One region of the Arthrobacter sp. MOO21 genome, then DNA from elsewhere that is predicted to be linked to it. Evidence: riboswitches for the same ligand, from Rfam matches in the RefSeq annotation. Region 1 holds a riboswitch; each other region holds the start of a gene.
What was found. Region 1 has a riboswitch for cyclic di-AMP ahead of AC2JAJ_RS03640 (C40 family peptidase). Riboswitches for the same ligand answer to the same signal wherever they lie in the genome.
Positions count from the first base shown of each region.

Region 2: it holds a riboswitch for cyclic di-AMP, as region 1 does, so the genes downstream of both, AC2JAJ_RS04245 (aggregation-promoting factor C-terminal-like domain-containing protein) here and AC2JAJ_RS03640 (C40 family peptidase) in region 1, are expected to answer to the same signal.
Region 3: it holds a riboswitch for cyclic di-AMP, as region 1 does, so the genes downstream of both, AC2JAJ_RS17185 (LysM peptidoglycan-binding domain-containing protein) here and AC2JAJ_RS03640 (C40 family peptidase) in region 1, are expected to answer to the same signal.

Region 1 is NZ_CM170671.2:796,211-806,556, reverse strand. It holds gene AC2JAJ_RS03645 (M23 family metallopeptidase) at 1-530, shown strand, start outside; cyclic di-AMP (ydaO/yuaA leader) riboswitch at 659-837, shown strand; gene AC2JAJ_RS03640 (C40 family peptidase) at 908-1,573, shown strand; gene AC2JAJ_RS03635 (NlpC/P60 family protein) at 1,736-2,494, shown strand; gene AC2JAJ_RS03630 (HNH endonuclease) at 2,765-3,265, shown strand; gene mobA (molybdenum cofactor guanylyltransferase) at 3,387-4,061, shown strand; gene AC2JAJ_RS03620 (DUF6457 domain-containing protein) at 4,058-4,351, shown strand; gene AC2JAJ_RS03615 (molybdopterin molybdotransferase MoeA) at 4,348-5,736, shown strand; gene fdhD (formate dehydrogenase accessory sulfurtransferase FdhD) at 5,786-6,664, shown strand; gene AC2JAJ_RS03605 (glycoside hydrolase family 38 N-terminal domain-containing protein) at 6,780-9,812, shown strand; gene AC2JAJ_RS03600 (hypothetical protein) at 10,011-10,346, opposite strand, start outside.
Region 2 is NZ_CM170671.2:941,658-952,003, reverse strand. It holds gene AC2JAJ_RS04300 (Rho termination factor N-terminal domain-containing protein) at 1-12, opposite strand, end outside; partial or broken gene AC2JAJ_RS04295 (YciI family protein) at 160-498, opposite strand; tRNA gene AC2JAJ_RS04290 (tRNA-Ser) at 661-750, opposite strand; gene AC2JAJ_RS04285 (HNH endonuclease signature motif containing protein) at 848-2,452, shown strand; gene AC2JAJ_RS04280 (zinc-dependent alcohol dehydrogenase) at 2,628-3,674, shown strand; gene AC2JAJ_RS04275 (6-pyruvoyl trahydropterin synthase family protein) at 3,677-4,072, shown strand; gene AC2JAJ_RS04270 (glycosyltransferase) at 4,075-5,166, shown strand; gene tadA (tRNA adenosine(34) deaminase TadA) at 5,163-5,669, opposite strand; gene AC2JAJ_RS04260 (phosphatase PAP2 family protein) at 5,725-6,528, shown strand; gene upp (uracil phosphoribosyltransferase) at 6,541-7,176, shown strand; gene AC2JAJ_RS04250 (glyoxalase superfamily protein) at 7,222-7,611, shown strand; gene AC2JAJ_RS04245 (aggregation-promoting factor C-terminal-like domain-containing protein) at 7,695-8,393, opposite strand; cyclic di-AMP (ydaO/yuaA leader) riboswitch at 8,399-8,558, opposite strand; gene AC2JAJ_RS04240 (sensor histidine kinase) at 8,751-10,235, opposite strand; gene AC2JAJ_RS04235 (response regulator transcription factor) at 10,248-10,346, opposite strand, start outside.
Region 3 is NZ_CM170671.2:3,685,731-3,696,076, reverse strand. It holds gene AC2JAJ_RS17230 (endonuclease/exonuclease/phosphatase family protein) at 1-648, shown strand, start outside; gene AC2JAJ_RS17225 (NUDIX domain-containing protein) at 645-1,154, opposite strand; gene AC2JAJ_RS17220 (DUF1918 domain-containing protein) at 1,242-1,433, opposite strand; gene AC2JAJ_RS17215 (metallophosphoesterase family protein) at 1,508-2,014, shown strand; gene AC2JAJ_RS17210 (IS481 family transposase) at 2,155-3,123, shown strand; gene AC2JAJ_RS17205 (glucose 1-dehydrogenase) at 3,174-4,067, shown strand; gene AC2JAJ_RS17200 (DUF1810 domain-containing protein) at 4,077-4,523, opposite strand; gene AC2JAJ_RS17195 (DNA alkylation repair protein) at 4,507-5,073, opposite strand; gene AC2JAJ_RS17190 (TraR/DksA family transcriptional regulator) at 5,070-5,429, opposite strand; cyclic di-AMP (ydaO/yuaA leader) riboswitch at 5,822-6,011, shown strand; gene AC2JAJ_RS17185 (LysM peptidoglycan-binding domain-containing protein) at 6,015-6,869, shown strand; gene AC2JAJ_RS17180 (protein adenylyltransferase SelO) at 6,929-8,395, opposite strand; gene AC2JAJ_RS17175 (ribonuclease Z) at 8,405-9,355, opposite strand; gene AC2JAJ_RS17170 (mycothiol transferase) at 9,348-9,872, opposite strand; gene AC2JAJ_RS17165 (hypothetical protein) at 9,916-10,346, opposite strand, start outside.

The DNA.
Region 1 (10,346 bases):
AGCCCCAGATTTCCGCCGATATCGGCGCCCAGGTCGACTTCAGCCGCTCCGCCGTCGTCACCCAGGCCGATCCCGACGGGAAGCTCAAGCAGCTGCTCAGTGCCCAATCCGCCGGCTCGGTCAGCCGCGCCGCCTCGGCGGGCACACTTGCCGCCCCCCTGGCCTCCCTGGCCACCGCCTCGCCGTTTGGATACCGGGTGAGCCCCATCACGGGTGGCTCCGGAGATTTCCACCGTGGACAGGACTTCGTGGCGCAGTGCGGGACCTCCGTCCTTGCAGCTGCCACGGGCACCGTAACCTTCGCCGGCTGGCACGAGTTCGGGGGTGGAAACCGGGTGGTCATTGACCATGGCAACGGCCTGGAGACCACCTACAACCACCTCTCGTCCTTCAACGTGAAGGTGGGGCAGACCGTCTCCCGCGGCGAGGTTGTCGCCTTGAGCGGAACCACGGGCGCTTCGACTGGTTGCCATTTGCATTTTGAGGTGCAGGTCAACGGCGAAGTGGTCGATCCGATGGGCTGGCTCTAGGAAAATGACCGTCTGCTCTCAGTTTCAGGTAACGGGTCGTGACCTGAATGTGACATTCAGTCAAAACTGCTGTACCGTCTAACTCGCGTCAACTTTTCCGAAGTTGACGCTCTTGAGTGGATTGCCTAACTCTGCCACCGCTCAAGGTCCGTTCGCATTTCATCGTCTGGCAGGGGCGGGGGAACCAATTTTGGCCTTCATTTTCGAAGGCCTTGGGGTTAAGTCACGAGCTTCGCAGGAAGCAGTGTGACCGGGTGACTCCCATCCGAATCCGACAGCTCACCTCGCAGGCATTGGGAGAGGCTACCTTCGTGTCTTCACGCCACACTTCTGCGCGCCACCGTGCGCAAACGGTTCGCAATAACCCCCTGGACGCCGTGTCCAAGGCCGTTAGTGCCAACGCCGGGACCGTAGGCCGCCAGGCTGCCGTTGTGGCAGCTGCCTCCGGCCTCATCCTGAGCATGGGACTGCCGGCCACCGCAGCGGACACCACCGCTGGTGTCTCCGCCTCCACTGAGTCCGGCTCTGCGCAGACCGCCCTGGCTGTCACCGCTGCGCCCACTGCCACGGTTTCCTTCGAGCGTCCCGTGGTCAAGACCACCGCCGCTCCCAAGGTGGAAACCATCCGGACCCAGTCCACCGCGGCAGACCGCACCGCCGGCCAGGATGGCTCCGTAGCCGGGAAGGCAGCGGAGGCCGTTTCGTCGGCAGCAACCTCCGGCATCGCAGCCATTGCCTACACCGGCATCGGCCACTCGTACGTCTGGGGCGGCACCAGCCCCGTGACCGGCTGGGACTGCTCCGGCTTCACCCAGTGGGTCTATGCACAGGCCGGCATCAGCATCCCCCGCACGAACGCGTGGACCGCGATGAAGCCGACGTCCACCCCGAAGCCTGGTGACCTTGTCATGCAGAACGGTGGTGCGCACGTAGGCATCTACGTCGGCAACGGCATGATGATCAGCGCCCTGAACCCCTCGCAGGGAACTTTGCTGCACGCCGTAGCGGCTACCGGCTCCTCTTCCTTCTTCACCCTGAACTAGTTCTTCGACCCCCGGGTCCTAGGGCTTTTTCTTTGCCCCCAAGCTTTTCGCTCAACAACATATCCCCGTTCGGGATGCGCCGGCGTACCCCCAAGATGCCGGCGCGTCCACACCCCTCGGACAAGCCACCGCGGTCCTGAGGAAAAACGAAAGAGAGAACTGATGACGACTCGTGCTACCGCACGGCACCGCGCCGAGGTCACCAAAACCAATTCGATCGCTGTCATTGCCAAGGCTGTCAGCGACAACGCCGGCGGCATGGGCCGCCAGGCTGCGGTCATCGCCGCCGCATCCGGCCTGGTCCTGACCAGCGGCATCGCGGCAAACGCTGCCGACGCCAACGTCAAGCGCGATTCGGCCCCCGCATCTGCACTGGAAGTTGAATCCGTCGTCGACGCGCCGATCTCGGCCGCCTCCACGATCGCCATCAGCTACGAAAAGCCTGCCGTGACCACCACGCCTGCTCCCGTGGCCGAACCCGAACCCGAGCCCCAGGTGAAGGTCCAGGAAGCAGCGCCTGCCCCGGCCGCCCCGAAGGTCACTGCCAAGACGGCTTCCACTGCTGTTGCCCCCGCTTCCCAGGCGTCCGCCAGCGGCAAGGGCGCGGCCATCCTGTCCGCCGCCTACGCCCAGCTCGGCGTCACGCAGGACTGCACCATGCTGGTCACCAACTCCCTGGCCGCCGTCGGCATCCACTTCCACGACTGGCCTGCCGGCTACCTGTCCCTGGGCCGCACCGTGAGTGCATCCGAAGCCCAGCCCGGCGACCTCATCTACTACGCCGACGGCGGCGCAGGCATGGCGCACATCGCCGTGTACGCCGGCAACGGCATGGCAGTCCACGGCGGCTACAACGGCAACCAGACCGTCGTCTTCAGTGCGAACGTTGGATCCGGCCCGGTCTTCATCCGCGTCAGCTAGGCTTTCCGTTCGTCCGGCCACCACCGGACGCCGCGTGCCCAAGGACCTCCGCCGCAAGGCGGGGGTCCTTGGAGTTTAAGTGGAGTTTAAGTACTGCCGTTCCGCCGGGCACCGGTGCAGGACGCAGCCCTTCCCGCGCCTGGATGTGGCGCCGATTACCTGATATTGCATTTCTCTGTTTACTCTTGTGGTGTCGATCCATAGCCCGGACATGCCGAGGGCAGCCGGCCCTCGTGCCCCTGACGGGTGCGGCCGTGAAGAGGTACGTGCATGCGCACTCTCGTTCTGAATGCTGGATATGAACCGCTGGCGGTTGTTACGTTCCGCCGGGCACTGGTGCTTGTGCTTACGGGCAAGGCGAGCGTGGTAGCCGAAGGGGACGACCCCGTCGTGGGCCCCACAGACGTCCTGGGCCGCCCGTCCGTGATCCTCCTCAACCGCTACATCCGGCCCCGGTACAACCACTCCACGGCCGTGAGCCGCCGGGGGGTGCTGCGCCGGGACGGACACAAATGCGCCTACTGCGGAAAAGCGGCGCACACCATCGACCATGTCCACCCAAAGTCCCGCGGCGGCGCAGATTCCTGGGAAAACCTGGTGGCGGCGTGCCTGCGATGCAACAACGTCAAGGGCGACCACACCCCCTCCGAGATGGGCTGGACGCTCCGGTTTGTCCCGGAACCGCCGCATGGAACCATCTGGCAGATCAAGGAGCTGGAGAAGCCGACGCCGGCCTGGGATCCCTTCCTGCTGCCTGAACGTGCTGCCTGATCGCGCTGCTTGAACGTGCTGCCTGAACGTGCTGCCTGATCGCGCTGCTTGAACGCCCCGCCTGAACGCGCTGCCTCCCTCTCCCTTCTGCCGAGTCCGTGGCGGTGGCTACAGTGGGGGAGTGGAAGAAAGCCGCTGTGACTTTGATGCCGTAATCCTGGCCGGCGGCCGGTCCTCGCGCTTGGGCGGAGTGCCCAAGCAGGCGCTCGTCTTCCAGGGCTCGTCCCTCTTGGAGCGGTCCCTCGCCGCGGCGGCCGGCGCGGGCCGCATCGTCGTGGTGGGTGACACTGCGGCCGTTCCGGCCGGAACCTTGCCGGCCGGCCTGCTGAGGTGCCGTGAAGAACCCGCCTTTGCCGGCCCTGCCGCTGCGATTGCCGCCGGCCTGGACGCCTTGTCTGAAGCCGGAGCCACTGCCCCCTACACCTTGGTCCTCGCCTGCGACATGCCGCTGGTGTCCGAAGCCGTCACAGTGCTGCACGCCGCCCTGCTGGCAGCCCCCGGCACGCCAGGAGTCATGGCGTCCGGCCCGGATGGAAGGGCCCAGCCACTTGCGGGTTTTTATAGTACGCATGGGTTAAGAAAGGCCGCCGAAGAGATGGGCGCCCGCGGCAGGCTGGTCAACGGTTCCGTGCGGGCGCTTCTTGCTAGTCTGGACGTGCAGCTTGTCACAGTCCGCGCCGGTGCCACCGCCGACATCGATACCTGGCAAGATGCTGCCGCACTGGGGATCGCTGCCGGGACCGGGGCGGAGGCCACAACCGGCGCGGGCGGAGCTAACGTGGGAGGCAATTCGTGAAAAGCCAGGACGAAACACTGGAAGAGTGGTGCAGGGCCCTGCTCCAGGCGTACAAGCTGGAGGACGTCCAAGTGGATATCAACGCCGTCCTTGCCCTCGCCGGCGTTGCCGCCCATTCCGTGGTCCGGCCCGCCGCGCCCCTTACCACTTATATCGCCGGTTTTGCCGCCGGGCAGGCGGCGGCCTCCAAGGGCGAAGCGGACACCGCCTCCACGGAGGCGATCCTGGCCGTGGCCCGTTCCCTCGCCGCCGACTATGATGCTGAATCCGCCGGGACTCCCGGCGGATGACGGAGGTACCCCACAGCGAAGCGGGGACGACGCAGGGCACAACCGAACCACAGCACGCCCCCCACCATCTTGCCCACACCTGGGCAGAGGCCCGGCAGGCAGCCTTTGATGCAGCCACGCCCATTCCACCCGGGCCGGTTCCCCTGCGGCTTGCCCTCGGACGAAGGCTGGCACGGGACATCGTGGCCCTGCAGGACATGCCGCACTACGCCTCCTCCGCCATGGACGGCTGGGCCGTCAACGGAAGCGGCCCCTGGATTCCCGTGGACCCCGGAACGCGCCTTGCGCCGCACCAGGCAAGTCCCATCGCGACCGGGGGGCTTATTCCTTCCGGAGCCAAAGCTGTGCTCCGCACGGAGAGTGCCCTGATGGGTGAGGACGATGAAGGACTGCCCCTCCTGATGACCGGAGGCAGCGCCCGGCCCGGGGAGCCGCGCGCGGGGGAGCACATCCGCAAGGCAGGGGAGGAAGCCCTGGAGGGCGACGTCCTGGTCAAGGCTGGTGTTGACCTCAACCCTGCCCACCTGGCACTGGCAGCCGTGGCGGGATACGACGACCTGTACGTCGAGGGCAAGCCGGTGGTGCGACTGGTGTTCACAGGCTCGGAAGTCGTGGAAGAGGGGACCCCGGCCCCCGGACAGGTCCGGGACACGTTCGGCCCGCAGCTTCCGGACGTCGTGGGGATGCTGGGCGGAATCCCCGGCGGCATGCAGAGGATCGGCGATTCCTACCCCGAGTGGCTCGCCGCCCTCGAAGACGTGGTGCCCGAGGCGCCGGATGCACCCGGCCAGCCAGCCGACGTCGTCATCACTACGGGCGGAACCGGGCGCTCCGGAACGGACCATCTCAGGCGCGCCGTGGCTGAGTTGGGCGGGCGGCTGCTCATCGACGGCGTGGCGATGCGGCCCGGCCACCCGGCGGTTCTGGCCGAGCTGCCGGATGGCCGCTTCGTGCTGGGCCTGCCCGGCAATCCGCTGGCTGCCATGATGGCGCTGTCCACGGTCGGGGCTCCGCTGCTCGCCGCGCTGGGACACGCCGCCATGCCGGCGGTGCAGGAGGTGCCCTGCGGAACGATGATCGAGCCCGACCCCGGACGCACGCGGCTGATGCCGTTCCGGCTGCTGTTCGGGATGGCATCTCCGGCCCAGCACACCGGACCCGGCATGATGCGCGGACTGGCGTCTGCCGACGGCGTCCTGGTGGTGCCTCCGCACGGAGTGCAGCTGGGTGAGCCCGTCCCGGCCTTCGCGCTCCCCTGGGGGCCGCCAATTCCGCCGCCGGAGGCTCCAGGCAAGCAGAAACCCCGAAGCGGGGGCAGGGCCGCCCAGCCCAAGACCAAGCCGGCGCCCGCCGGGCCCGTGGACTGGAGCGCGCTCCTCGGATGAGGTGCCCCTGTTGGTGCCATGATGGAGTTATGAACAGGCAGGGTGGAACATGGGACGCGTAACCCAGCGCCGGAAGGTGCACAAGTATGTCCTGGACGGTTCGCCCAGCGCCCTGGAGTACCCGGTCCGGCACCGGGAGGACGTCCTGGCGGTCGAGGAGCCGCTCGAAATCCGGCTGGGCAGGCTCTCCTATTCAGTGACCATGCGGACCCCTGGGGACGACTTCGACCTGGTGGCGGGGTTCCTGGTGTCCGAGGGCGTCATCTGGGCGCCCGAACAGCTGGTGTCACTGCGGTTCTGCGCGGGCGAGGATGAGAACGGCGTCCAGACGTTCAACGTGGTGGAGGCCCAACTGCGGCCGGACGTCCCGCTCCCCGACACCGGGCGCAACGTCTACACGTCCAGTTCCTGCGGAATCTGCGGAACCGACTCCATTGAAGCGGTCCGGAAGTCCTCCCACTACAGTCCACGGGCGGACCCCCTGGCGGTCGACGCCGGGGTCCTTGCATCCCTGCCGGAACTGCTGCGCGAATCCCAGCGGCTCTTTGACGACACGGGAGGAGTGCACGCAGCCGGCCTGTTCAGGATCGAGGACGACGGCGGAGCGAGCCTCCTGTGCCTGCGCGAGGACGTGGGGCGGCACAACGCCGTGGACAAGGTAGTGGGGTGGGCCTTGCGCGAGGGGCTGCTCCCGCTGGCCGGGACTGTCCTCCAGGTTTCCGGCAGGGCGTCCTTCGAACTGGTCCAGAAAGCCTCCCTGGCGGGAATCCCCGTGCTGTCAGCCGTCAGCGCCCCATCCAGCCTCGCCGTGGAACTTGCCGAGGCGAACGGGCTGACCCTGGCAGGCTTCAGCCGGGGAACCAGCTTCAATGTCTATGCAGGCGTGGACCGGGTGCTCCGGCCTGTGGCAGCTGCCCGCGGCGCCTGAAAACGGCTGCAGCCTCTTTCGGCTGCGGGGGTGGTTTATCAAACTACTAACGGGTAGATTTTTGTCCATCGAATGGACACGATGATCCAGTCTCAAGCGTTGAAGAGGACCCACATTGCACGACGACCGCCGGATCACGGAAGTCCGCCTGCAGAGGTTTGTGCGCGAGCGCCTTACCCCTGCCATCTACAGCAGGACCATGCCCCTTGCCCTGAGCAGCTGGGATGCGCCGGACGAACCCGTCCCCGCGCTGGAAGCCATGAGGCAGGAATTCCAGCCGCAGGAGCACGGGGCTGCCTGGGGAAAGCCATGGGGCACCAAGTGGCTGCACCTGCAAGGGGAAGTACCTGAGTCCTGGGGCACCGAGCCGGACACCACCCTTGAGGTGGTGGTGGACCTGGGCTTCACCATTGAAGCCCCCGGCTTCCAGTGCGAGGGCATTGCCTGGCGGCCGGACGGAACCATCATCAAGGCCATCTCGCCCAGGAACCAGTACATCCCCGTGAAGCTGCTAGGTGGCGGCATGGCCGTGGACTTCTACGTCGAGGCGGCTGCCAACCCTGACATGGCGCAGGGCTGGACCTTCGCTGCCACCCCGCTGGGAGACAAATCCACGGCGGGGGATGCGCCGCAGTACCGGCTGGGAACCATCGCCATCGCCGAGCTGAACCAGACCGTCTGGGACCTCCAGCAGGACGTCTGGACGCTGGCGGGACTCATGGAACAGCTCCCCGTGGAGCTTCCCCGCCGCCACGAAATCCTCCGGTCCCTCGAACGCATGATGGACGTGATGGACCCTGACGACGTCGCGGGCACCGCAGCGGCAGGCCGGGAAGCGCTCGCCGAAGTCCTGTCCCGGCCGGCATATGCATCTGCGCACCAGCTGGTGGCCACGGGGCACGCGCACATCGACTCCGCCTGGCTCTGGCCGGTCCGGGAGACGATCCGCAAGTGCGCCAGGACATTCTCGAATGTCGTGTCACTGATGGATGAAAACCCCGGCTTCATCTTCTCCTGCTCCTCTGCGCAGCAGTTCGCCTGGATCAAGGAGTTCTACCCGGAGCTTTTCAGCCGGATCCGGGAAAAGGTCCGGGCCGGCCAGTTCGTTCCCGTGGGCGGCATGTGGGTCGAATCCGATACCAACATGCCCGGTGGCGAGGCCATGGCCCGGCAGTTCGTGGAGGGCAAGGGCTTCTTCCTGTCCGAGTTCGGTGTCGAATGCCGGGAGGCATGGCTGCCGGACTCGTTCGGTTACTCCGCCGCCCTGCCGCAGATCGTCAAGGCCGCGGGCAGCCGCTGGTTCCTGACACAGAAGATCTCCTGGAACCAGACCAACCGGATGCCGCACCACACCTTCAACTGGGAGGGCATCGACGGCACCCGCCTGTTCACGCACTTCCCCCCGGTGGACACCTACAATTCCGACCTCAGCGCCCGGGACCTGGCCCACGCCGAACGGAATTACCGCGACCACGGGCGCGGCAGCGTGTCGCTGGTGCCCTTTGGCTACGGCGACGGTGGCGGCGGTCCCACCCGCGAGATGCTGGCCGCCGCTGCCCGCGCCGCGGACCTGGAAGGATCACCCAAGGTCCGGATCGGCTCCCCGGAGAGCTTCTTCCGCCAGGCCGAGGAAGACTATCGTGCGCTTCCGGTCTGGGTGGGTGAGATGTACCTGGAGCTGCACCGTGGCACCTACACCAGCCAGGCGCGGACCAAGAAGGGCAACCGGCGCAGCGAACACCTGCTGCGCGAAGCGGAGCTGTGGTGCACCACGGCCGCTGTCCGGTGCGGCGAGGCCTATCACTATCCTGCCGCGGAATTGAAGCGGCTCTGGCAGCTGGTGCTGCTGCAGCAGTTCCACGACATCCTTCCAGGCAGTGCCATTGCGTGGGTCCACCAGGACGCCGAACGCAACTACCAGGCCATCGAAACCGCACTCGAAGCCATCATCGGCCAGGCTGCGGCAGCACTGCTTGGCCCTGGTGACAGGCAATTCCTGCTCAACGCCGCGCCGCACGCACGCAACGGGGTTCCAGCCCTGGCGGCGGGGAAGCCCGGGGAACCGGCGAAGCCGGCATCGGGTACAGCGTCCGGCGGCGGCTATATCCTGGACAACGGCATCATCCGCGCCGTCCTGGATGCCGACGGCCTCCTCACCTCCCTGCGCGACCATGCCACCGGCCGGGAAGCCATCGCCCCCGGTCAACGGGGCAACCTGCTGGAGCTGCACCGCGACACGCCCAACGAATGGGACGCCTGGGATATTGACGAGTTCTACCGGCGCAATGTCACGCCCCTGGACCGGGCACAAACGGTCCGGTTGGAGCGCGAGGGCGGCAGCGCCGTCGTCGTGGTGGAACGCCTGGCCGGGACATCACCCCTGACCCAGCGCATCACGCTGGCGCCGGGAAGCCCTTCCCTGCACATCACCACGTCGGTGGACTGGCAGGAGCGCGAGAAGCTGCTCAAGCTCGGCTTCCCGCTGGACGTCAGGGCTGACCGGTCGGCGGCGGAAACCCAGTTCGGGCACGTCTTCCGCCCCACGCACACCAACACCTCCTGGGAGGCGGCGAAGTTCGAAATCTGCGCCCACCGGTGGATCCATGTGGGCGAACCAGGCTACGGCGTTGCCGTGTCCAACGCGTCCACGTACGGGCATGATGTTGCCAGGAGCATCAGGGATTCCGACGGCGGGACCACCACCACGGTGCGCCTGTCGCTGCTGCGGGCCCCCAAGTTCCCCGACCCGGAAGCGGACCGTGGACGCCATGAGCTTGCGGTGACCATCCGCCCGGGGGCGGACATCATGGACGCGGTGCAGGAGGGTTACCGGACCAACCTGGCGCCGCGGCTGGTCCGGGGTGGCTCGCCGGTGGAGGCACTGTTCTCGGTCTCCAGTCCTGCCGTGGTGGTTGAGGCCGTCAAGCTTGCCGAGGATGGTTCCGGTGACGTTGTGGTCCGGCTGTACGAGTCGCTGGGGCAGCGCTCCACAGCGAGGGTCTCGGCCCACTTCCCGGTACGGGGTGTCCTGGCGACGGACCTCCTGGAACGCCCGGTCGAGGCGCCCGGAGTGGCGGCGACGGAAGCAGGGGCGGAGCTGAACCTGCGGCCGTTCCAGCTGGTGACGCTGCGGTTTGCCCGCGGCTAGGCTGCCGTAAAGGGCCTTAAACAGGCTGAGTGGGGGCGGTCCCCAACGGCCGCCACCACTCATCCCCCCAATGAGTGCGAAGGCCCCCGGGGCGGCCAGCGTCCAAGAATTTATCCCCGTTCGAGAACCCTTGGCGGCCCCACCTTCACACTTTTATGATTGTTTCACATTCTAATGATTTTGTGAAAGCCGAAAAGGTTACATTTCGGTAGATGTCTTTCGTGCGGTGGAGGCCCGCCGGCTCTGCACCCTGGCGGCCCAGATCAGGGCCAGGCCCACCACGTAGCAAAGCACTGCCGTGTAGTTGATGACGAACTCAGCTGCTCCCAACTCGGGGGGAATCACAGGGAAGAGCAGCGAAAGGGTGACCGCCACGCCGCCCAGCGCGAGGAGCCCGGCGGCGATCCGCACCAAAACCGGCAGCCGGTCCTGTACGGCGCGCACCATGGCGGGCAGCAGTGCCAGGGCCACGAAGGCGGGGTAGGCCCGGCCGGCGGCGCCATAGTATTCGACGAGGGCGTAGTGTCGGTCATC
Region 2 (10,346 bases), 150 kb from region 1:
CTTTTCACTCATGGAATGTCCTCCTTTGTCAGCCAGTAAATAATAAGGTTGCTTACTTTTCTACCGGTGGCCACACCCGGCGTCAAGCACTGCGAGGATTTGCGCGGGCACATTGGGAGGCATCTGCGTGGTAGCGAGCCTGCGGCGCCCTTCCTGCCAGCTGACCGGGTCGAATTGGAATGCGCGCACCTCCTGGGCGCAACGGCAAGCGGCCGCAATCTTCGAGGCCCATTCCAGGGCTGCATCGTACGAAGGCAGCTCAAGCACGGAATATCCGCCTTCAAGCCGCGCCGTCTGAGGGTAGGTGCCTTCCTGTACGGTGCCATCGCCATCGACCATGACGGGCGGGATGCTCTCATCAATACCTCCGCCGAACACCCAGACGCCGGCGTCCTTGGCCTCCTGGACCACAGCATGCGCAGCATCCGAAACGGCTGGCAATTCCTCGCTCGTGACAGCCATGGCGGCGCTCGGGAACGAAATCAAATATTTGGTCATCGCTTCGACTCCTTCTTTGCAGCACGGGGGACTGCGTTCATCCTCGTGGATGCCGTCCTGTCCCGCAATCATGCCGCGAGGCTGCGCAACCCGCATGACCGTCGCCGGGCAAAGCAAAAGGTCCTGCTTTTCCTTTTTCAGGAAAAGCAGGACCTTTCTACGTGGCGGTGACGGTGGGATTTGAACCCACGTTGGCTGTTACACCAAACAACATTTCGAGTGTTGCACCTTCGGCCGCTCGGACACGTCACCAACCTCAATAGGGTACCGGAGCGAGGCCGACATCCCCAAAACGTGGCGGCCCCAGGCTCCAGCTTTGAATGTCAGTGCCTCGTTGGATGATGTTTGTATGGGAATCAGCGGCGGCGCAGTGAGCGGTTCAGGGGCAGGAATGGAGGGCGTTCATGCCTCTGTTGCTGCCCTTGATGCGCTGTTCACGGAGGACGCTTTCCTCGCTTCCGGGGACGCTGCTGGTACGGACGCTGGTGATCTCGGTGCTCGGGTGGATGTATTGCAGCGGCAGTACGAGATCCGGCTGGAGCGGCTGGCCGGGTATTCGAAGCTGGAGTCAATGATTGCCGCCGCTAAAGCCCAGGACGCGGCCGAATCCATCCGGATCCAGCAGGCCATGACCCCGCCGGACGCGTCCGTGCCGGAACGCACCTACGCGGAAATGTCCGCGGTGGAGGAGATCGCCGGGGTCCTGACCATCAGCTCCGCGGCAGCCGGGGCTTTCGTCCACCAGGCGCAGCAGGTCTGCTCGCTGCCGCCGGTCATGGAGGCTTTGTCTTCCGGGGCGGTGTCGTGGCAGCACGCGAAGGTCGTCGTGGATGAAACCGAGGGCCTGAGCCCTGCCGGGGCGGCGTCCCTGGTGGCGCACTTCTTCGACCCCGGAGCCCCGAACCCTGCCCGCGGCGCCGCCCCCGGTGAGCTCGTCCCGTCACGGTTCCGGGCCAAGGCCCGTACCTGGCGGGAACGCCACCACCCCGAATCGATCGAGACACGCCACACCACAGCAGCCGCCGACCGGCGGATGGAATACCGGCCCGACCGGGACGGCATGGCCCGGGTGACGCTCTACCTCCCCGGCGACACCGCCTCCGCGATCTGGAACCGCACCACCGCCACCGCCCGCGGCCTCCAAGGACCCGACGAACCACGCACCCTTACCCAACTCCGCCCCGACATCGCCGCCAGCCTGCTCCTCGGCGCCGGAAGCACCAGCTCCGGCGACACCGGCTCCGGCGATGGCAGTTCCCTGCAACTAGGAACCATGGCCCTCGGCCAGGTTCCCGTCCCGAGGGCCGACGTCCTGGTTATGGTTCCGGTGTTATCCCTCCTCGGCGTCACCGAGGAACCCGCCGAACTCGACGGCCACGGACCGATCCCCGCCTCCATGGCACGGCGGCTGGTCGCGGACGGGGCGGACTCCTTCTACCGTGTCCTGGTCGACCCCCGCGACGGCGCACCCCTGGAAATCGGGCGGAAGAGCTACCGGCTCCCCGAGACGATCAAACGCTGGATCAGGATGCGCGATGCCAAGTGCACCTTCCCCGGCTGCACCAACCGATCACTGGGCAACGACACCGACCACCTCCAAGCTTGGCAACAGGGCGGTACCACCGGCGCGTCCAACCTGGGACAGCTCTGCCCCAAGCACCACCGCCTCAAACACAACACTGGCTGGACCCCCACCCCCGCCACCACCAACGAACCACCCGGCTGGACCTCCCCAACCGGCCGCACCTACACAGCCGAACAGCACGACAGAGAACCAACCAACTGGCCTCATTGGATGATGTTCGCCGCTGGCCCTGGTGAAGCTGCCAGCCCCGGGGACGTGCCGCAGTGGGAACCGGACGACGACAAACTCATCGATCCCGGCGATTTGTCACCCGACGACCCACTCTGGGCGGAATTCTTCGCAAAGCCATTTGCCTTGTTGACGTGTTAGTTCTGCCGCGATCCGCGCGCGTCTGTCCCGCCAAGCGGTTGGCACCCGCGTCTGCCCGTCCCTGCGGGGGTGCGCGCGTCTTCCCTCCGCCTCCACCGTGAACAGTCCACGAAAGTCCGACACCCGGCGTCGGACTTTCCCCTTGCCTGCGCATCCGGCTAGATTCATCAGCAAGATGACGAATCCACAGACTCCGATCCACGCAACCGCATACTGGACCACCGCCAAGGAGCACGGCGAGCTCCGGTCCGAGGAAGTGCCCGCTCCTGGCCCGGGGGAAGCCTTGGTCCGTGCCCTCTACTCGGGCATCAGCAAGGGCACAGAGATGGTGGTCCACGCCGGATCGGTCCCGCCACGTGTCGCAGAGGAAATGCGGGCGCCACGACAGGAAGGGCACTTCCCGGGGCCAGTGAAGTTCGGATACCTGTCCGTGGGCGTTGTGGAGGAGGGGCCCGAGGGCTGGAAAGGCCAGCGCGTCTTCTGCCTGAACCCGCACCAGGACCGTTACGTGGTTCCCGTCGACTCCCTGACCAGGATTCCTGACGACGTCCCGTCCCGCCGGGCCGTCCTCACCGGCACCGTCGAAACGGCGGTGAATGCGCTGTGGGAGGCCGGGCCGCGACTGGGGGACCGGATCGCGGTCGTCGGCGCCGGGCTGGTGGGCAGCATGGTGGCCACGCTGCTGCGCACCTTCCCGCTGGCCCGCCTCCAGTTGGTGGACCTCGATCCAGGACGGAAGCAGTTGGCGGACACCCTGGGCGTGGACTTCGCCCTGCCGGCCGACGCCCTTGCCGACTGCGACATCGTATTCCACTGCTCGGCGTCCCAGGAGGGCCTGGAGCGCAGCCTCCAGCTCGTGGGCGACGAAGGCGATGTCATCGAAATGTCCTGGTACGCCAACCGGGAGGTCACCGTGCCGCTCGGCGAGGACTTCCATGCCCGGCGCCTGTCCATCAGGGCGAGCCAGGTGGGAATGGTGGCGCGCGCCCGCCGCCACCGCCGGACCAACGCCGACCGCCTGGACTTGGCCGTTTCACTGCTTAAGGACCCAGTCTTCGACGCCTTCCTGACCGGCTCGTCTGCGTTCCAGGATCTGCCGGACGTGGTGCAAAGCCTGTCCCACGGCACCCTGCAGGCCCTGTGCCACGTCATTGACTACTCCGCAGACAGCGGCCCCGCAAACCACGCCAGCACCGATTCGACTCCCGAGGACCCGAGGTAAATATGTTCAGCCTGACGGTACGCCGCCATTTCATGATCGCCCACAGCCTTCCCCGGGAAGCTTTCGGCCCCGCCCAGGCCCTGCACGGGGCGACGTTCGTGGCCGAGGTGGCCTTCCGCCGTCGCGCGCTGAACTCCGATGCCATCGTCCTGGACATCGGTGCCGCCGGAACCATCATCGAGGAAGTGCTCGCCGGCCTGAACTACCGCAATCTGGACGAGCACCCCGACTTCGCCGGCAAGCTGACCACCACGGAAGCGCTTGCCGAGTACATTGCCCAGGCAGTGTCCGCCAGGATCAAGGACACTGACGACGGGCCCGCGCTCTCGGGGATCGACGTCACCCTTCGCGAGAACCCTGACGCCTGGGCCACCTACTCCCTGGACCTCTCCGCCTGACCATGGCCTCCATCCGGCTGCTGGTCCCCGGCAACATCCAGTACAGCTCCGGCGGCAATATCTACAACGCCCGTTTGGTTGCGGGGTTGAAAGCGCTTGGGGAAGAGGTGGAGGTCGTCGCCGCCGTGGGCGGCTGGCCAACTCCCAGTGCCAGGGAACGACGCCGGCTGGGCGCGCTGCTCGGGGGCCGGGACCCGGAACTGGGTCCGGGGCCGCCTGTGGTCATCGTTGACGGGCTGGTCGCCGTGGGCGCGCCGGACGAACTGGAGCTTGCGGCAAAGGGCGGCCGGAAAACATGGGTTTTGGAGCATATGCCGTTGCCGGAAACTTCGGACCCGGCCAGCCTGGAACGGGAGGCGCGGGCACTCCGTGCAGCAACGGGGGTGATCTGCACCAGCACCTGGGCCGCAACCAAGCTCGCGGAGCGGGGAATCACGGGCAGCAGTGTGGCACTTCCCGGGGTCGAGCCGGCTCCGGAAGCCCCCGGTTCGAACCCTCCGCATCTGGCCGTTGTGGCGGTCCTGCTGCCGAACAAGGACCAACTTCTGGCCGTGGAAGCCCTGGCAGGGATTCAGGATTTGGAGTGGACCGCGTCGCTGGTGGGCTCGGACCAGGCGGATCCCGACTATGCGGGCGAGGTCAGGGCCGCCATCGCGGACTTGGGATTGGAAAGCCGGGTGCAGTTGACTGGCGAGCTCACCGGCGACGCATTGGAAGCCGAATGGGCGCGCACCGATTTGAGCCTGCTGGTGTCCCGGAACGAGGCCTTCGGGATGGCGGTCACCGAGTCCCTGGCGCACGGCATCCCTGTGCTGGTGCGCGCGGGCACCGGCGCGGTGGAGGCGCTGAGCCTCGCAAAGTTGGCAGCGGCCGACGGCGGCGCCCGGCTTCCGGGGGCAGCCGTGGCACTTCCGGAAGGCGGGCGGGAGAGTCCTCTGCTGTTGGCTGGCGTCCTGCGGCGCTGGCTGGAGGACTCCGGAATCCGGCGGAGCTGGCAAGCGGCTGCCCTGGAGGCGCGGACGAGGCTCCCGGATTGGAACGGGACCGCCCAGACCGTGCTGCATTTGCTGGCAGGCCGGGAAGGGAAAGGCTAGAGCCCGGTCCGGTGAGCGGCGAAGAACTCCCGCAGCAGCACGGCGCACTCCTGCTCGCGGACCCCGGGATACACCTCGACCCAATGATTGAGGCGGCGCTCCCGGAGGATGTCGAACACCGAGCCGGCGGCGCCGGCCTTCTCATCCCAGGCACCGAAGACTACCCGGGGAATCCGGGCCAGGACAATCGCGCCCGCGCACATGGCGCAGGGTTCCAGGGTGACAACCAGCGTGCAGTCGGAAAGCCGCCAGCCGTCACCGCTGCCGCCGCCGGCCCTGGCCCGCTCCCGGAGCCGCCCGGCCGCCTCCCGGATCGCAACAACCTCGGCGTGGGCCGTGGGGTCTCCCAGCTCCTCGCGCTGGTTGCGTCCGGAACCCAGCACCTCGCCGTCGGGCCCTATCACCACGGCCCCGATGGGCACATCCTCGGTGCTGAGCGCCCGGCGGGCCTCCGTCAGGGCGAGCCCCATCCAGGCGTCGTGTTTCTTTTCGGGCAACGGCATGGCTCAATGATAGTTTCGGGGATACTCAGGTTACTTACCGATGCCGGGAGGCACCATGGACAGTCTTCGGGACCGTTTGGGTATTTGGTTCAAGCCATACGCCGCGCTGGTCCTCCCCATCCTCGTGGGCGGCGTGATCATCGTGTCCCTGGCACTGCTCGGCGCCGAGGTGTACGACGACGTGGTGGACTCGGCCGGACTGGCGAACCTGGACAAGCCTGCCCTGGCATATGCGGAGACCCTGCGGAACCCCGGCTTCAATGCCGCGGTCACCGGGTTCACGAATATCGGGGGCGGCGTCGGCATGCCCATCCTTGCCAGCATCCTCACGGCCTGGCTGACCTTTCTGAGCCGCAACTGGCGCCCCCTTGTCCTCGTTGGCGGCGCGGCCGCAGTGTCCATCACGGCCACCACGCTGGGGAAGAAGCTCGTGGGCCGCACCCGGCCGGACCACGCCGACGCCGTGCCGCCCTATGAGGATTCACCCTCGTTCCCCAGCGGCCATACCCTAAACACCACCGTGGTGATCAGCCTGATCGTCTACCTCATCTGCCTGCAGTTCAACGTGATGTGGACCCGCGTCACAGCAATCACTGCGGGGACTCTCTTCATCATTGCCATGGGCCTGAGCCGGGTCTTCCTCGGCCACCACTGGCTGACCGACGTCATGGCCGGCTGGATCCTTGGGCTTGCCTGGGTGGCCATAGTGATCCTGGCACACAGGCTCTTCCACCTTGTCCGGCGCCGGGAGCACGCCGGTGCGCCGCCGTCGTTCGACCGTCCCGTGGTCCGCGACGTGGTGGCCCAGGAACTGCACGACGGCGGTCCTTCCGGCCCGGGGCACGGTACCGGCGGGTGATAGTTTTGGGGGATGCGCACTCTCGTTGTTGACCACCCGCTGGTTGCCCACAAGCTCACCGTCCTGAGGGACAAGAACACGCCGTCGCCGGTCTTCCGCCAGTTGACGGAGGAGCTGGTCACCCTGCTGGCCTACGAGGCTACCCGTGAGGTCCGCACCGAGCCCGTCACCATCCAGACTCCCGTCAGCACCACCGTCGGCACGGCCTTTACCAAGCCCACGCCGCTTGTGGTCCCCATCCTGCGGGCCGGCCTGGGGATGCTTGAGGGCATGACCAAGCTGGTTCCCACCGCCGAGGTGGGCTTCCTGGGCATGGCCCGGGATGAGGAAACGCTGGACATCATCACCTATGCGGAGCGCCTTCCCGAGGACCTGACCGGCCGCCAGGTCTTCGTCCTGGACCCGATGCTGGCCACGGGCGGAACGCTGCGCGAGGCCATCAAGTTCCTGTTCAAGCGCGGTGCGTCCGATGTCACCTGCATCTGCCTGCTCGCCGCACCCGAAGGCCTCGCGCGGCTTGAGGAAGAGCTGTCGGGCGCCAACGTGCACATTGTCCTGGCATCCATCGACGAAAAGCTCAACGACAAGTCGTACATCGTTCCGGGCCTCGGCGACGCCGGTGACCGCCTTTACGGTATTGCCGGGTAGCCTGCAACCCTTTTCCCATCAGGGTCCCGCCGCTAGCCTGTGCGGATGGACTGGAAACTCGAACTTGTCTTTGTCCCCGTATCCGACGTTGACCGCGCCAAGGACTTCTATGTCAACAAGGTGGGTTTCAACGCGGACTATGACGAGCGGCCTTCGGACGACGTCCGCTTTGTACAGCTGACGCCGCCTGGCTCTGCCTGCTCCATCTGTATGGGCGAGGGGCTTTTGGACGCCCCTGCCGGCACGGGAACCGTTCTTCAGATGGTGGTCGACGATATCCAGGAAGCGCACGACCACCTGAAGAACAACGGTGTGGACGTCAGTGATGTTGAAGTGCTGCCGTGGGGCCACTTTGTGTACTTCGCAGATCCGGACGGCAACAAGTGGGCTGTCCAGTACATCCCGTGGCGGAACGCGGGGCAGGCTGCAGGCTGATTAACGCGGCAGCAGCCCGCATCCAGGGATGAGGGCTGCTGCGGGTGCTGGGTTACGCGCCTGGCGGCACGCGTGGGTGGCTCCTAGTACCAGTTGTGGGCCAGGTGGAAGTTCAGGGCGCCACAGGGAGAGTCGTAGCTCTTCTTGATGTAGTCCAGGCCCCAGTTGATCTGGGTGCGGTAGTTGGTGAGGTAATCCGCGCCGGCGGCGGCCATCTTTTCGGCCGGCAACGACTGCACGATGCCGTAGGCTCCGCTGCTGGCATTGGTGGCCGTGGTGGTCCAGTCCGATTCCTTGGTCCACAGCGTCTTCAGGCACTGCATCTGGTCGGCGCTCCAGCCAAAGGATGCCAGCTGGCTGGCCGCGTATGCCTGGGCGCCGGCAGGATCATTGACCGCGACGGCGGGAGCCGGCTCGGGCGCGGGGGCGGGAGCAGGTGCCGCCTCAACAGGGGGAGCGGACGGAGCAGGTGCCGGCTCGGCGGCCTGGGGTGCCACGCTGATAGGCGCGGGAGCGGGGGTCGCTGCCGGATTCGACCGGATCTCGCTCTTCTCGATGCTCATTTGGGCGTCGGAAGCTGCTGTGGAAGAGTGTGCCCCAGTGGCCGACACCGGCGCGATGCTGCTGGTGGCCTGGCCCGCGGCGCCTACGCCAACCAGCACGGCGCAGGACGCCGCCAGGATGGCGGCCCGCCGGCCGAGGGTGCTCTTCTTGGCCGCCTCGGGTTTGGCCCGGTGTTTTGACTTGGACTGCAGGCAGGGTTCTGCCGTGTTTTTGGACATGGTCTATCGCCTCTCACACCTGCGGAGTTAGCTGTCGGGTTCGGATGAGGGCATCCGGCAGCACGGAATGAACACGTGCTGCTTAACCCCAAGGGCAGTCAATGCCCGGGACGGTGGGTCCCCCGCCTCTGCCGTTGCTAAAGCGGAATCCGGGAAGTGGCAGAGCTTGGCGTCAACCCGGGATTGCGGTCCGAACGCGGGCCGCACTCAATCGACGGTACAGGAAGCCAGCGCTTAAGTCACATTTAGGTAACGGAAGTCACGATGAGTGGCGCGTCGCGTTGCACGCCGTCACCAGTCGTTATCAGCCCCGCAGTGGCCGTTGTTGCTGGCAGTGGCTTAACGCTTGCTGCGTTGTCAGCGCCTGGTTCCGGGAAGGCGCACGGCGAACTCTGTCCTGCCGGGCCGGGAGGCCAGTTCCACGGTGCCGCCATGGGCTTTGACGATCGACTCCACGATGGAAAGCCCCAGCCCGGACGAACCCTCCCCGAATGAGCCTTCCGCGCCGGAACGGGCTGCGTCCGCCCGGGCGAAGCGCGAGAAGATCCTGCCCTGGAACTCCGCAGGGATACCTGGCCCGTCGTCGGTCACAGTGACCACCACGCTGCCGTCGGCCGAGCGCATCACACCGGTAGTCACCGTGGTGCCCACGGGCGTGTGCTTGCGTGCATTCGAGAGCAGGTTTGCCAGTACCTGGTGCAGTTGGATGGTGTCCCCGCGGACGGAGACGGGTTCGTCGGGCAACTGCAGCTGCCAGGTGTGGTCCGGTGCCATCACCTTTTCGTCACTGACGGTTTCGACCACGAGTTGGGTCAGATCCACGTCGGTGGTGTCGGGCGTCTTGCCTTCGTCCAGCCTGGCCAGCAGCAGCAGGTCCTCCACCAGCGCCGTCATCCGCTCGGACTGGCTTTGCACCCGACCCAGCGACTTCCAGCCGTCTTCGGTAAGGGTCTCAGTCATGCGCATCAGTTCGGTATAACCGCGGATCGCCGTCAGCGGGGTCCGGAGCTCATGGGAGGCATCGGCCACGAACTGCCGCACTTTCATTTCGCTGCGTTGCCGTGCCTCCAGCGCGTTGGAGACGTTGTCCAGCATCAGGTTCAGCGTATGGCCAACGCTGCCCACCTCGGTCCCGGGGTGGGCAGCGGCGGGCGGGACACGCACTGCCAGCGCCACTTCGCCGGCATCAAGCGGCAGCTGCGACACCTTGGTCGCGACGTCGGACAACTGCTCCAGCGGCCGCATGGTCCGGCGGATCAGGGCGGTTCCGGCCAGTCCGATCAGGGCCAGGCCGCCGAGGGACACCAACACCATGGTCAGCACGAGCGACGCCTCGGTATTTTGCTTCGTCGCCAGCGGCAGTCCAGTAATCACCACGTCTCCGTAAGGGGTTGCAGTCGCCAGAAGCCGGTAATCGCCCTTGGAGAGCGTCCGGTTAACCGGTTCTCCGTTGTGGGGGAGTGCCTCCAGGATGGTGACGTCCCGGGCCGTCAGGGCGGTGCGGGTCGCGTCGGAGGACAGGAAACCGGCTGCACTGCCCACCTGCCCGTTCACCACCCGGGCGTTGAGCGTGCCGACGCTCTGGCCGCGCGCGTCCAGCGGGTCGGGGCGTCCCGAGGGGTTGCCCTCGGGCGGGCGGCCGCGGGAGGCCTGCATCAATTGCGAATCCAGCTGGTTGGTGAGGACCACGTCCATGGTGGCGTAGCTGACGACTCCGATGGCACTGGAGATCGCTACCAGCAGGGCCATGGAGAGCAGGATCAGGCGGGTGCGGAGGTGCCAGGTGGAAGGATTGAACCAGGACCGGCCCGCAGGCCGGGGAACACCGGAAAGCGACGACATGCGTTTCCTTGGTCAGTCCGCGGGCTTGATGACGTAGCCCGCCCCGCGCACGGTGTGGATCATTGGCGGGTGGTTGGCGTCGATCTTCTTGCGCAGGTAGGAAATGTAGAG
Region 3 (10,346 bases), 1.5 Mb from region 1:
CACAAGGCGAGCGGCGAACTTCTCGCCCTGGCACGGAATCACGACATCGATGCGCTCTGCCTCCAGGAGGTGGATGCCAGCGACCTGCCCGAGACGCTGGGCCCGTTGCACCTGGCAGACGTCACCAAGGGCAACCGGCTGGGCCTGGCCATCTATTACCGCACCAGCCGGTTCACCGCCCTGGACACGCAGTCCTTTGCGTTGAAGAAATCCATGCACGACCGCGTGCTGGCCCCCGCGCACGAGCGCCTCATCGGGACGCGTGTCATGGACAACGAGACCCAGCACGAACTGGTCATAGGCTCGTTCCACGCGGCGCCGCTCACTGCCTCCAACTCCCTGCGGCGCAAGCAGATCCATGCAGCGCACGCCGAACTGCTGAGCATGGGCAGGGGCTTGATGACGCTGATGGTAGGGGATTTCAACTACCCGTTCTTCACCAAGAACCTGGACATGCACATGAAGAACTCCGGGTACGCGCTCTCCCTCAGCAACCGCCGCACCTACACCCGCTACAAGGTGTTCAAGGGCCACTTCGACTTCGCCACCTCGCTGGGCCTGGACATCGCAAGCGTGGAAACACTTCCGCGCGGCAACTCCGACCACCTGCCCATCCTGGTGACGGCCGAATACGGCGAGGGGTACTAGGCCCGTCCGCCAAGTCGGTCCAAGAGGCCGGGCCAGGATGCCGCGAACCCTGGGTGGAGGTCCAGGCCGTCCACCTCGGACAGCGGAATCCACAGCAATGCGATGCTTTCCGGGTCGCTGATTACGGGGTCGAAGGATTCCCGTACCCGCACCACCACGGTGGTATAGGACCAGTAGCCGTGGTCCAGCACCGAGGTGAAGAGCACCTCCACGCTCTCCGATGGGACCGCAGCCTCTTCGTAGGCCTCGCGGAGTGCGCCGTCGACGGCTTCCTCGCCCTCGTGCAGCGCCCCGCCGGGCAGCCCCCAGGTTCCGCCGTTGTGGCTCCACACGGCGCGGTGCTGGAGGAGGACGCCCTTGGCGGGGTCGTACGCCAGGACACCGGCCGCGCCGAACCTGCCCCAGTAGCGGCCGCGGTCACCCTCCACCCAGGCATCACCCGGGTCGCGCGGACCTGTGCGCTGCGGAGGCCGTGAGGACGAAGCGGAGGCCGGAAAATGTTCCATTGCTCCAGTCTGACAGGTGCTTCCGGCTTACAGCGGAACTGCGTTACAGGGGCAATGCGCCGGCGGGACGTCAGGTACCGGCGGGTGTCAGGTTGCGTGGCCGCGTTCGACGGCGAAATCGCCGCCGGGGTACATGACAGTCTCGTGCCCGTCGTCGAAGCGGACAACATAGGGCGGGGCCCCGCCCTGGCCACGGACTTCCAGGATCACCCCGTGCCGGTCTGCGGATCCGACGGTCCGTCCGCGCACCACGATGCGGTCGCCTTGGGCTGCCTCCATGGCAATCACCTCCCAGCCCCCAGATTACGACTCGGCGGCCTGCGGGAACAGGGCAGGCATGGCAGGATTCCGGTATGCCGCTGAAACTGGTTTTTCTCGCCGACACCCACGTGCCCAAGCGCGCCAGGAACCTGCCGGAACGGGTGTGGGCCGCCGTCGAAAGCGCCGACGTGGTGTTCCATGCCGGCGACTGGGTGGAGCCGGCATTGCTGGATGAGTTCGAGGAACGCAGCACGTTGCTGCTGGGTGTCCACGGCAACAATGACGGCCCGGAACTGCGCCGGCGGCTCCCGGAGACGGCACGCATCACCCTGGACGGCGTCCGGTTTGCGATGGTCCACGAGACGGGGCCGGCCAGGGGCCGCGACCTGCGCTGCGAGTCGTTGTACCCGGACGCGGACGTCCTGGTGTTCGGACACAGCCACATCCCGTGGGACACCACCTCGCCCGGGGGGCTCCGGCTGCTGAATCCCGGCTCCCCCACCGACCGGCGCCGGCAGCCGGCCTGCACCTACATGGAAGCGGCCGTTGACGGCGGGCGGCTGGCGGAGGTCAGGCTGGTGGAGGTTCCCCGCGCCTGAGCGGGTTGGCAGGGGCGGCATGATTGCCTAGGTGTATTGACCACGGAGGTTAGGAACATGCGGCGTGGTTAGGTGACAAAAAGAAGACCTCCAAGTGGAGTGGGGCTTGTCTAAGAGTCCGATCCACAAGGAGGTCTTCAATGTCCCATGCTAACGCGCTTCTGACGCCGAAGGGACGGCTCCGGCTGGCCCGGTGCATCGTCGATGACGGGTGGCCGCTGCGCCGTGCTGCTGAGCGATTCCAGGTGTCCGTGACGACCGCAGCGCGGTGGGCGGCCCGTTACCGGGAGCACGGGGAGCACGGGATGGGTGATCGCTCCAGCCGGCCCATCAACTCCCCGCGTCGGACCTCCACGCGGCGGGAGCGGCGGATCGTCGCGATCAGGGTCAACCGGCGCTGGGGCCCGGCACGGATCGGCTATCTGCTGGGCATTCACCCCTCCACGGTGCACCGGGTGCTGTCCCGGTTTGGGCTGGCGAGGCTGGCGTGGATGGACCGGGCCACGGGCCGGGTGGTTCGCCGGTACGAGCACCACAGCCCCGGGGACCTGGTCCACGTCGACATCAAGAAACTTGGACGGATCCCTGACGGCGGCGGACACCGCAGTGTCGGCAGGGCCGCCGGAAACCGGAACAAGACCGGTACCGCGGCGAACCGGAGACCGGGTCACGCCTTCTTGCACAACGCCGTCGATGATCACTCCAGGCTCGCCTACACGGAGATCCTGACCGATGAGAAAAAGGACACTGCGGCCGGATTCTGGGAACGCGCCAATGCCTACTTCGAGTCCCACGGGATCACTGTCAAACGGGTCCTGACCGATAACGGATCCTGCTACCGCTCCTACGCATTCAAAGACGCTCTGGGCCCGGACATCAAGCACAAACGCACCCGACCCTACAGGCCTCAGACAAACGGCAAAGTCGAGCGCTACAACCGCACCATGCTCGACGAATGGGCCTACGCCCGTCCCTACGCCTCAGAGGCCGAGCGTGTTGCCGCTTTCGCCGACTGGCTCCATCATTACAATCATCATCGAGGCCACACCTCACTCAACGGTCAGCCACCGGCCAGCCGCGTCACCAACCTCTCAGGTCAATACACCTAGGCTGGGAAACATAAGCATGCTTAGTTTTTGTGCGCGATGAGGAGGACCGCATGACCGACCAGTACACGTTCCGCAACCCCGTGACCGCCTACGGGAAGATCTCCCCGCCAGAGCAGCACCAGCCCGAACCGGGCCTGGACGCGGAACTGGAGCCCAAGGCCGACCTGGGCGAAGAGACCTACCGCGGCACAGGGCGGCTGGAAGGCCGGCGCGCCATCATTACCGGGGCGGACTCCGGCATCGGGGCGGCAACGGCGATTGCCTTCGCCCGTGAGGGGTCCGACGTCGTCCTGTCCTACCTTCCGCAGGAAGAAGAAGACGCATCGCGGATCGCTGGAATCATCGAGGCCGCGGGACGCAAGGCGGTGAAAGTCCCCGGCGACCTCAAGGACGCTGCGGCCTGCAGGGACCTGGTGGACACCGCCGTGGCCGTCCTGGGCGGCGTGGATATCCTGGTCAACAACGCCGGCAAGCAGGTGGCCCAGAAGGACCTGCAGGACATCACTGACGAGCAGTTCGACCACACGCTGAAGACCAACGTCTACGCCATGTTCTGGCTGACCAAGGCTGCGGTGCCGCACATGCCTCCGGGCTCCACCATCATCAACACCACCTCGATCCAGGCGTACAACCCGTCACCCACGCTGGTGGACTACGCCACCACCAAGGCCAGCATCAACAACTTCACGAAGGGCCTTGCGCAGCAGCTGGCACCGAAGGGGATCCGGGTGAACGCGGTGGCTCCGGGCCCCATCTGGACCCCGCTGCAGGTGAGCAGCGGCCAGCCGAAGGAGGAACTGCCGGAGTTCGGGCAGTCCACTCCCCTGGGCCGGGCCGGGCAGCCCGCCGAACTGGCGCCTGCGTATGTCTTCCTCGCCTCGCCGGAGTCCAGCTACGTGGTGGGCGAAACGCTCAACGTCAACGGCGGCAGCCCCACGCCGTAGCAGTTGCCGCTATCCGGCAGCTTCCTGTTCGGCAAGCAGCGCGTCGGTGGCCTCGTCCGGCTGGCCGTCGAAGAACTGGGCCAGGACGGTCTTGAACACTGTTTCTCCGGGCGCCGCCCGGAGGAACAGTGTCATGGAGGACCGCAGTTTCTGCGCGTCGATGCCGCCCAGGATATCCTCGGCGGACCGGTCGGGGTGGTTGGTCAGTGCCTGCGCGCATTCGAGCAGCCGGGGGCCGAGGACGTCGTGGTCCAGGTACGCCCGGGCTTCGGCCAGCGACGCGATGGCATAGGTGCGGGACGTGGCACTGCGCCCCAGTCCGGCGATCTGCGGAAAGATGAACCACATCCAGTGGCCGGTCTTGTTGCCGACCTGCAGCTCCCCCAGCGCCTGTTCATAGGTTCCACCGCGGTTTTGGGCGGTGACAAAACGGTCGAGGTCAAACGGTTCGTTCATTGGATCTCCCAGGTGCGTTTCTCAGGGTCAGGTCCTTTTCAAGGGCGTCCGCGGCCGTCTGCAACTGCGGGTCCGGGTCTTCCCGCCACCTTGCCAGGACAACGTCGGCGCGCTGCCGTTCGCGTTCCCCCAGTCCGGCCAGCAGCGGCACCAGGACATGGGCGAGCATCGGTTCCGCCAGTTCCTGCGCCAGCGCGGTACGGAGGAACCCCTCAAGGCGGGTCAGGTCCGAATGCCTGAGGATGCGGACCTTTGACTGCAGCAGCACGACGGCGGCCAGGCGCCGCTCAAAAACGGGCCGGGCACCGGGTCTGGGCTGGCCCCAGAGCGCGGAAGCGAGCATGACCGTGCCGTCGTGGTCAAGGGCCTTGAATTTGCGCAAGGCATCGCGCACGGTACCGCGGACCGCCCCCACGGACGAGCCGTAGGAGGCAAGGGCCCCGCCCAGCCTGCTGCCGACGTCGTCCGCCCGGTACCAGGCGCCCTCGTTCTGGAGGGTCCGGTCGATGAACTCCGCCGCAGCAGCCACCGTATCCGTGGCACCGGTCATTGTCCCCGCCCCGCCGCGGCATGCCGGATGCAATAAGGGGTCCACGGCCGGGCTTCCAGCCGGCCCTCGGCGATGGGCTCCCCGCACACGGCACAGATACCGTAGGTGCCGGCGGCGATCCGGTCCAGGGCCGCCACCACCTGGTCCAGGCCCGTGGAACTCTGCTTCAGGAGGGCCGACGCCTGGGAGAGCTCAAAGGCAATCGTGGCGCCCTCGGGGTCGTGCTCGTCGTCGACGTTCGAGTCCTGGCGCGCCGAATTCGCCGCCGCGATATCTGCCCGGAGCGCGGGCAGCAACGCCGACCTCCGTTCCCGCTCCTGCTCGAGCAGCACCCGGAACCGTTCAACGTCTGGCATAGGGAAAGCCTAGCGCCCCCTCAGTAACAGTTCCCGGATACGAGTGGTTCCAGACGCCGCACGGGGAGTCATCGTTGGCACCGCCGTTACCGGTGATGCGCCGGGCACCGACGGGGGCCGGGCTGGCGCGGCTTCCGGGAGCCTTGATCCTGGTCACGGTGAGGGGCATAGTGCCGAAACTCACGTGGGTGCTTACCCGGCCTTGGCGGAGGTTGCTGCTGAAGAGTTACCAAACTATCCCAGGCACGCAGCAGCAGCAGGCCAAAGTGGGGCATCAAGACGATTGCTGAATTCGAGAGGACAGCATCGCATGTTATCCAAATGTGACAATTGGCCCGAGCGCGGGTTATGGTCGGATGGTGTCCCTCCCAGACGGGACATTCCCATCAGCTTGCCGAGCCCTGCCGCTGACCCGGGATTCGATCGTTTCCAGCTGGCAGGGACGGGGGAACCACATTTCCATGGCCTCTTGAGGCCTTGGGGTTAAGTCGAATAGCGCCTCCGTCCGTCGCGGGTGCTTTCGGCCGGGCATCTCCAGCCCGAACCCGACAGCTCACCCCGCAGGCATGGGAGAGGCGATCAACCGTGTCAAAAATTTCCAATGCAGCCCGTCACCGCGCGACTCCGGCCCGCTCAATTGTGCTCGAGGGCCTCGCCGCGACAGCAAAGTCCCAGGCCCGCTCGCTGGGCCGCCCGGCGCTCGCAGTGGCAGCAGCATCCGGTATTGCCTTCGGGGTCGGTGCGCCGGCCCACGCAGGTGTAACCGCCCCGGACACCACAGGGCAGACTAACGTCGAAGCCGCCGCCGCGCCCGCCGCGCAGGTGGCAGCACCGGCCGCCGCTGCCGCCACCGTCCACACGGTGGTCTCCGGCGATACCCTGGGCGCCATCGCGGCAGCCTACGGTGTTGGCCTGAACGACGTCCTGTCCGCCAACGGGCTGGGACTGTCCTCGATCATCTACCCGGGTGACCAGATCCAGATTCCGGGTGCCGGCTACGTTGCGGCAGCCCCGGCACCTGCTCCGGCACCCGCTGCCGCCCCGGCCCCCGTGACGGCGGCTGCGGCGTCCACCCCGGTGAACACCGGGATGAACATGTCCTACGCGTCGGCCACCCCGGCCTCCACCGGTACCGGTACGGGAGCCGCGATCCTCGCTTCGGCCTACGGCCAGCTGGGTGTCCAGCAGGACTGCACCGCCATGGTGGAGAAGGCCCTGCGCTCCGTGGGCAAGTCTGTGGGCGATCTGGCCCCCACCCAGTTCTTCCAGTACGGCAGTGTGGTGGGCAGCCCGGCCCCCGGTGACCTCATCATCACCTCCGGCCACGTTGGCGTGTACGCCGGCAACGGCCAGGTGGTCAGTGGCGGCGTCAACGGCTACACCACCGAGGTACACTCCATCAGCTGGCTCGGCGGCTACTCCGCGGTCCGCGTAGCCTAACCACCGCGCGGTTTAAAGAAGGGCGGCGGCCGGGACTCCCGGCCGCCGCCCTTCTGTGTTCAGGTCCCGCAGAAGGTCATGTAACTCCCGAAGTCTTCGGGCGCTCCCTCGGCGTAGCGTTCCAGCCCGGGCCGCTCGGTGAAGGGTTCAGTGACCGCTTCCAGCAGCCGGCGCAGGGGACCCAGGTCTCCCCCGGTGGCGGCCGCAAGGGCCTCTTCCACCAGGTGGTTGCGCGGAATGTACGCCGGGTTCACGCTGTCCATCAGCTCCTGGTCGGGACCCAGGGCCTGCCACCGCCCAACCCAGGCATCAAAGGCCGCCAGGTCAAGGACCATGCCGCGGGCGGGCCGGAGGTCGCCGCCGGCAGCCTTCCCGAGGTTCCGGAAGAACAGGGTGTAGTCGACGGGGCCATCCTTGAGGATGGCGATAGCCCCGTCCACCACGAATGAGGCTTCCTCATCGCCGGCCGCGGCCTCGGGAATGCCCAGCTTGGCCCTCATGCCGCTGGACCACGCGGCGCTGTATTGCCCGCGGAATGCTCCAAGCGCCTCCACCGCCGGCGTTACCGCCTTCTCCTGGTCCTCGTCGATCAGCGGCAGCATCGCCTCGGCCAGCCTGGCGAGATTCCATTCGGCAAGAACGGGCTGGTTGGCGTAGGCATAGCGTCCGCTGACGTCGATGGAACTGTAGACCGCACCAGGGTTGAACGCGTCCATGAAAGCGCACGGGCCGTAGTCGATCGTCTCCCCGGAGATGGTCATGTTGTCCGTGTTCATCACCCCGTGCACGAACCCGACCAGCATCCACCGGGCCACCAGGGAAGCCTGGGCCGAGACCACGGACCGGAACAGTTCCAGGTAGGGGTTTTCCGCCTCCGCAGCGCCCGGGTAATGGCGGGCAATGGCGTGGTCCGCCAACCTCCGCAGCAGGCCGGTATTCTCCGTTGCCCGCGCGTACTGGAAGCTGCCGACACGCAGGTGGCTTCCTGCCACCCTGGCCAGGACGGCCCCGGGCAGCATCCCGTCGCGCCGCACCTGCCGCCCGGTGGCCACGACGGCAAGGGAGCGGGTGGTGGGGATCCCGAGGGCATGCATGGCCTCGCTGACCAGGTACTCCCGCAGCATGGGCCCGACGACGGCACGGCCGTCCCCGGCGCGCGCGAACGGAGTGCGGCCGGAGCCTTTGAGGTGGATATCGCGAATGCGTCCGCTGCGGTCGGCCACCTCACCCAGCAACAGGGCGCGGCCGTCACCGAGCAGGGGCGAGTACCCGCCGAACTGGTGCCCGGCATACGCCTGTGCCACCGGTGTGGCACCCTCCGGGACATGGTTGCCCACCAGGAGCCGGACGCCTTCGCGGCTGCGGAGGTAGCCCGGGTCCAGGCCCAGATCATTGGCCAGCGCCTCGTTCAGCACCAGCAGTTCCGGAGCCGGGGCTTCCTCGGCCTGCCAGGGAACGGCGAGTTCGGCCAGTTCGCGGGCGAACTTGCCGTCGAGCGTGACCATCGATTCAGCTGCTGCCGTCATGTTACAACCCTATCTCCGTGGTTCGTCCTGGGGGGTGCGGGGCGTGAATCCGGACCGGACCGTAAATCCCGGCGCAGTGCGCCTCGGGGGAACGGCGATGCGCTGCAGGTCGTCCGCCGCCACCACCGCCACAGCGGGGGCGCGCGCCTTCGCCTGGGCCGCCAGCAGTGAGACGTCGTCGCCGTACCGCGCCGAGAAGTGCGTCAGCACCAGGATGCGCGCGTCCGCGGCCGCCGCCAACTGCCCCGCCTGCCCGGCGGTGAGGTGGCGGTATTGCTCAGCCAGCCCGCCGTCGTCGTCGCTGAACGTTGATTCCGTGACCAGCAGGTCCGCCCCGGAGGCGAGTTCGTCGGCGCCGGCGCAAGGCGCCGTGTCCATGATGAAGGCGAAGCGCTGGCCCGGCCGCGGAATGCTCACTTCCTCGAGCGGCACCCCCTCAAGGCTGCCCCCGCGCTGCAGCCGCCCGATGTCCGGGCCGGCGACGCCGGCGGCGCGAAGCCGCTCCGGCAGGAAAGTGCGGCCGTCCGGTTCGGTGAGCCGGTAACCGAACGTCTCGATCCGGTGCTTGAGTGGCCGGACCTCCAGGCCCTCGGCCACGGTTCCGGCTGAACCATGGGGGTGCAGCCGCAGGTCTACGCCTGGCGAACTGACGGAAAGAAGGGCCCGAACGATCTCCTCGCCGGCCGCCGGATAATGCAGGTGCACCGGGTGGGACACGCCGTCCAGGGCCATCCGCGACAGCACTCCCGGCAGGCCGAAACAGTGGTCGCCGTGCACGTGGGTCAGGCAGATCCTGGTGATCCGGGTGGCAGAGACGCCGGCGTGGATCATCTGTCGCTGGGTGCCTTCACCGGGGTCGAAGAGCAGTCCTTCTCCGTCCCAGCCCAGGAAGTAGCCGTTGTGGTTCCTGGCCCGCGTGGGCACCTGCGAGGCGGTGCCCAGGACCACCAGCTCACGCACCGGCCCGGTCCGCCTCCCCTCCGTGCAGCCCCTTGGCGTAGGCGGCCTGGCCGGCATGCTGGAGGCAGTCGGCAAGGATGCTCACCAGCCGCACCCCGTAGGTGACCGGTGGGTCCCAGTTCCTGTCGACAACGCGGTCAAGGTCGGCGTCCCGGAGCCCTGACAGGACGGTGGCTGTTTGCCGGTGCACGGCGTCGTAGTATTCCTGCAGGAGTTCCCGGGGCGCATGCACCGCGTCCACCTGGCCGCTGGTATGGCCATAGCCGGTGTCCTGCCGGGTGAGCGGCAGCCCGAAGCGGGACACGAAATCCTGCGCCGTCCAGACCTGTTCCAGCCCGGCAGCCGGAGCCACCTGCGCATCCTCCCCCCGGGCAAGGTGCCAGATTAGCCACGCGATGGAATTGCCGGTGCCCGCCGGCCGCCGCCGCAGGGCGGCCTCATCGAGGCCGTCGAGGGTTTGCGTTACCACTGCCTGGATCCGCCCGAAGGCGTCAGCCAGCAGTTCGTTGGTCTTCATGGCGTCTCCTCCCCTGCCTGCCGCGGCCGCGCCGGCTGGGCTGTCAGTGCTCCAGGTCCTCGGGTTCGAACTCGCTGAGCGGGGAGCCGCCGAAGTTCTCCTCGTCGTCGCTGCCGTCCGCTTCCAGGCCGGTGGGCACTTCGCCGAAGTCGACGTCTGCCGCTGCCTCTCCGAGCGCGGGCGCATCCGGCGGCACCTGCTCGTCGCCGGCTTCATACCGCGCCCGGGCGGTCTCATCACGGAGGGTTTGCTCACTAAGGAAGTCTTCCTCTTCGCCGGATACCGCTTCGTCCTGCAGCAGCGGGTCCTCCTGCCAGCGGTCCGGGTTGTTCTCCGCGGCCCCCGGGTAGCTGTCGGGCTCCCCCGATACCGGATCAAGTTCAAGGGAAGAGGCGGCACCGGGCGCCTGGTCGAGCAGCACGTCGTCTTCCTGGACTACTTCCAGTTGGTCGTCGGGGAGGTTCTGTTCAGTCA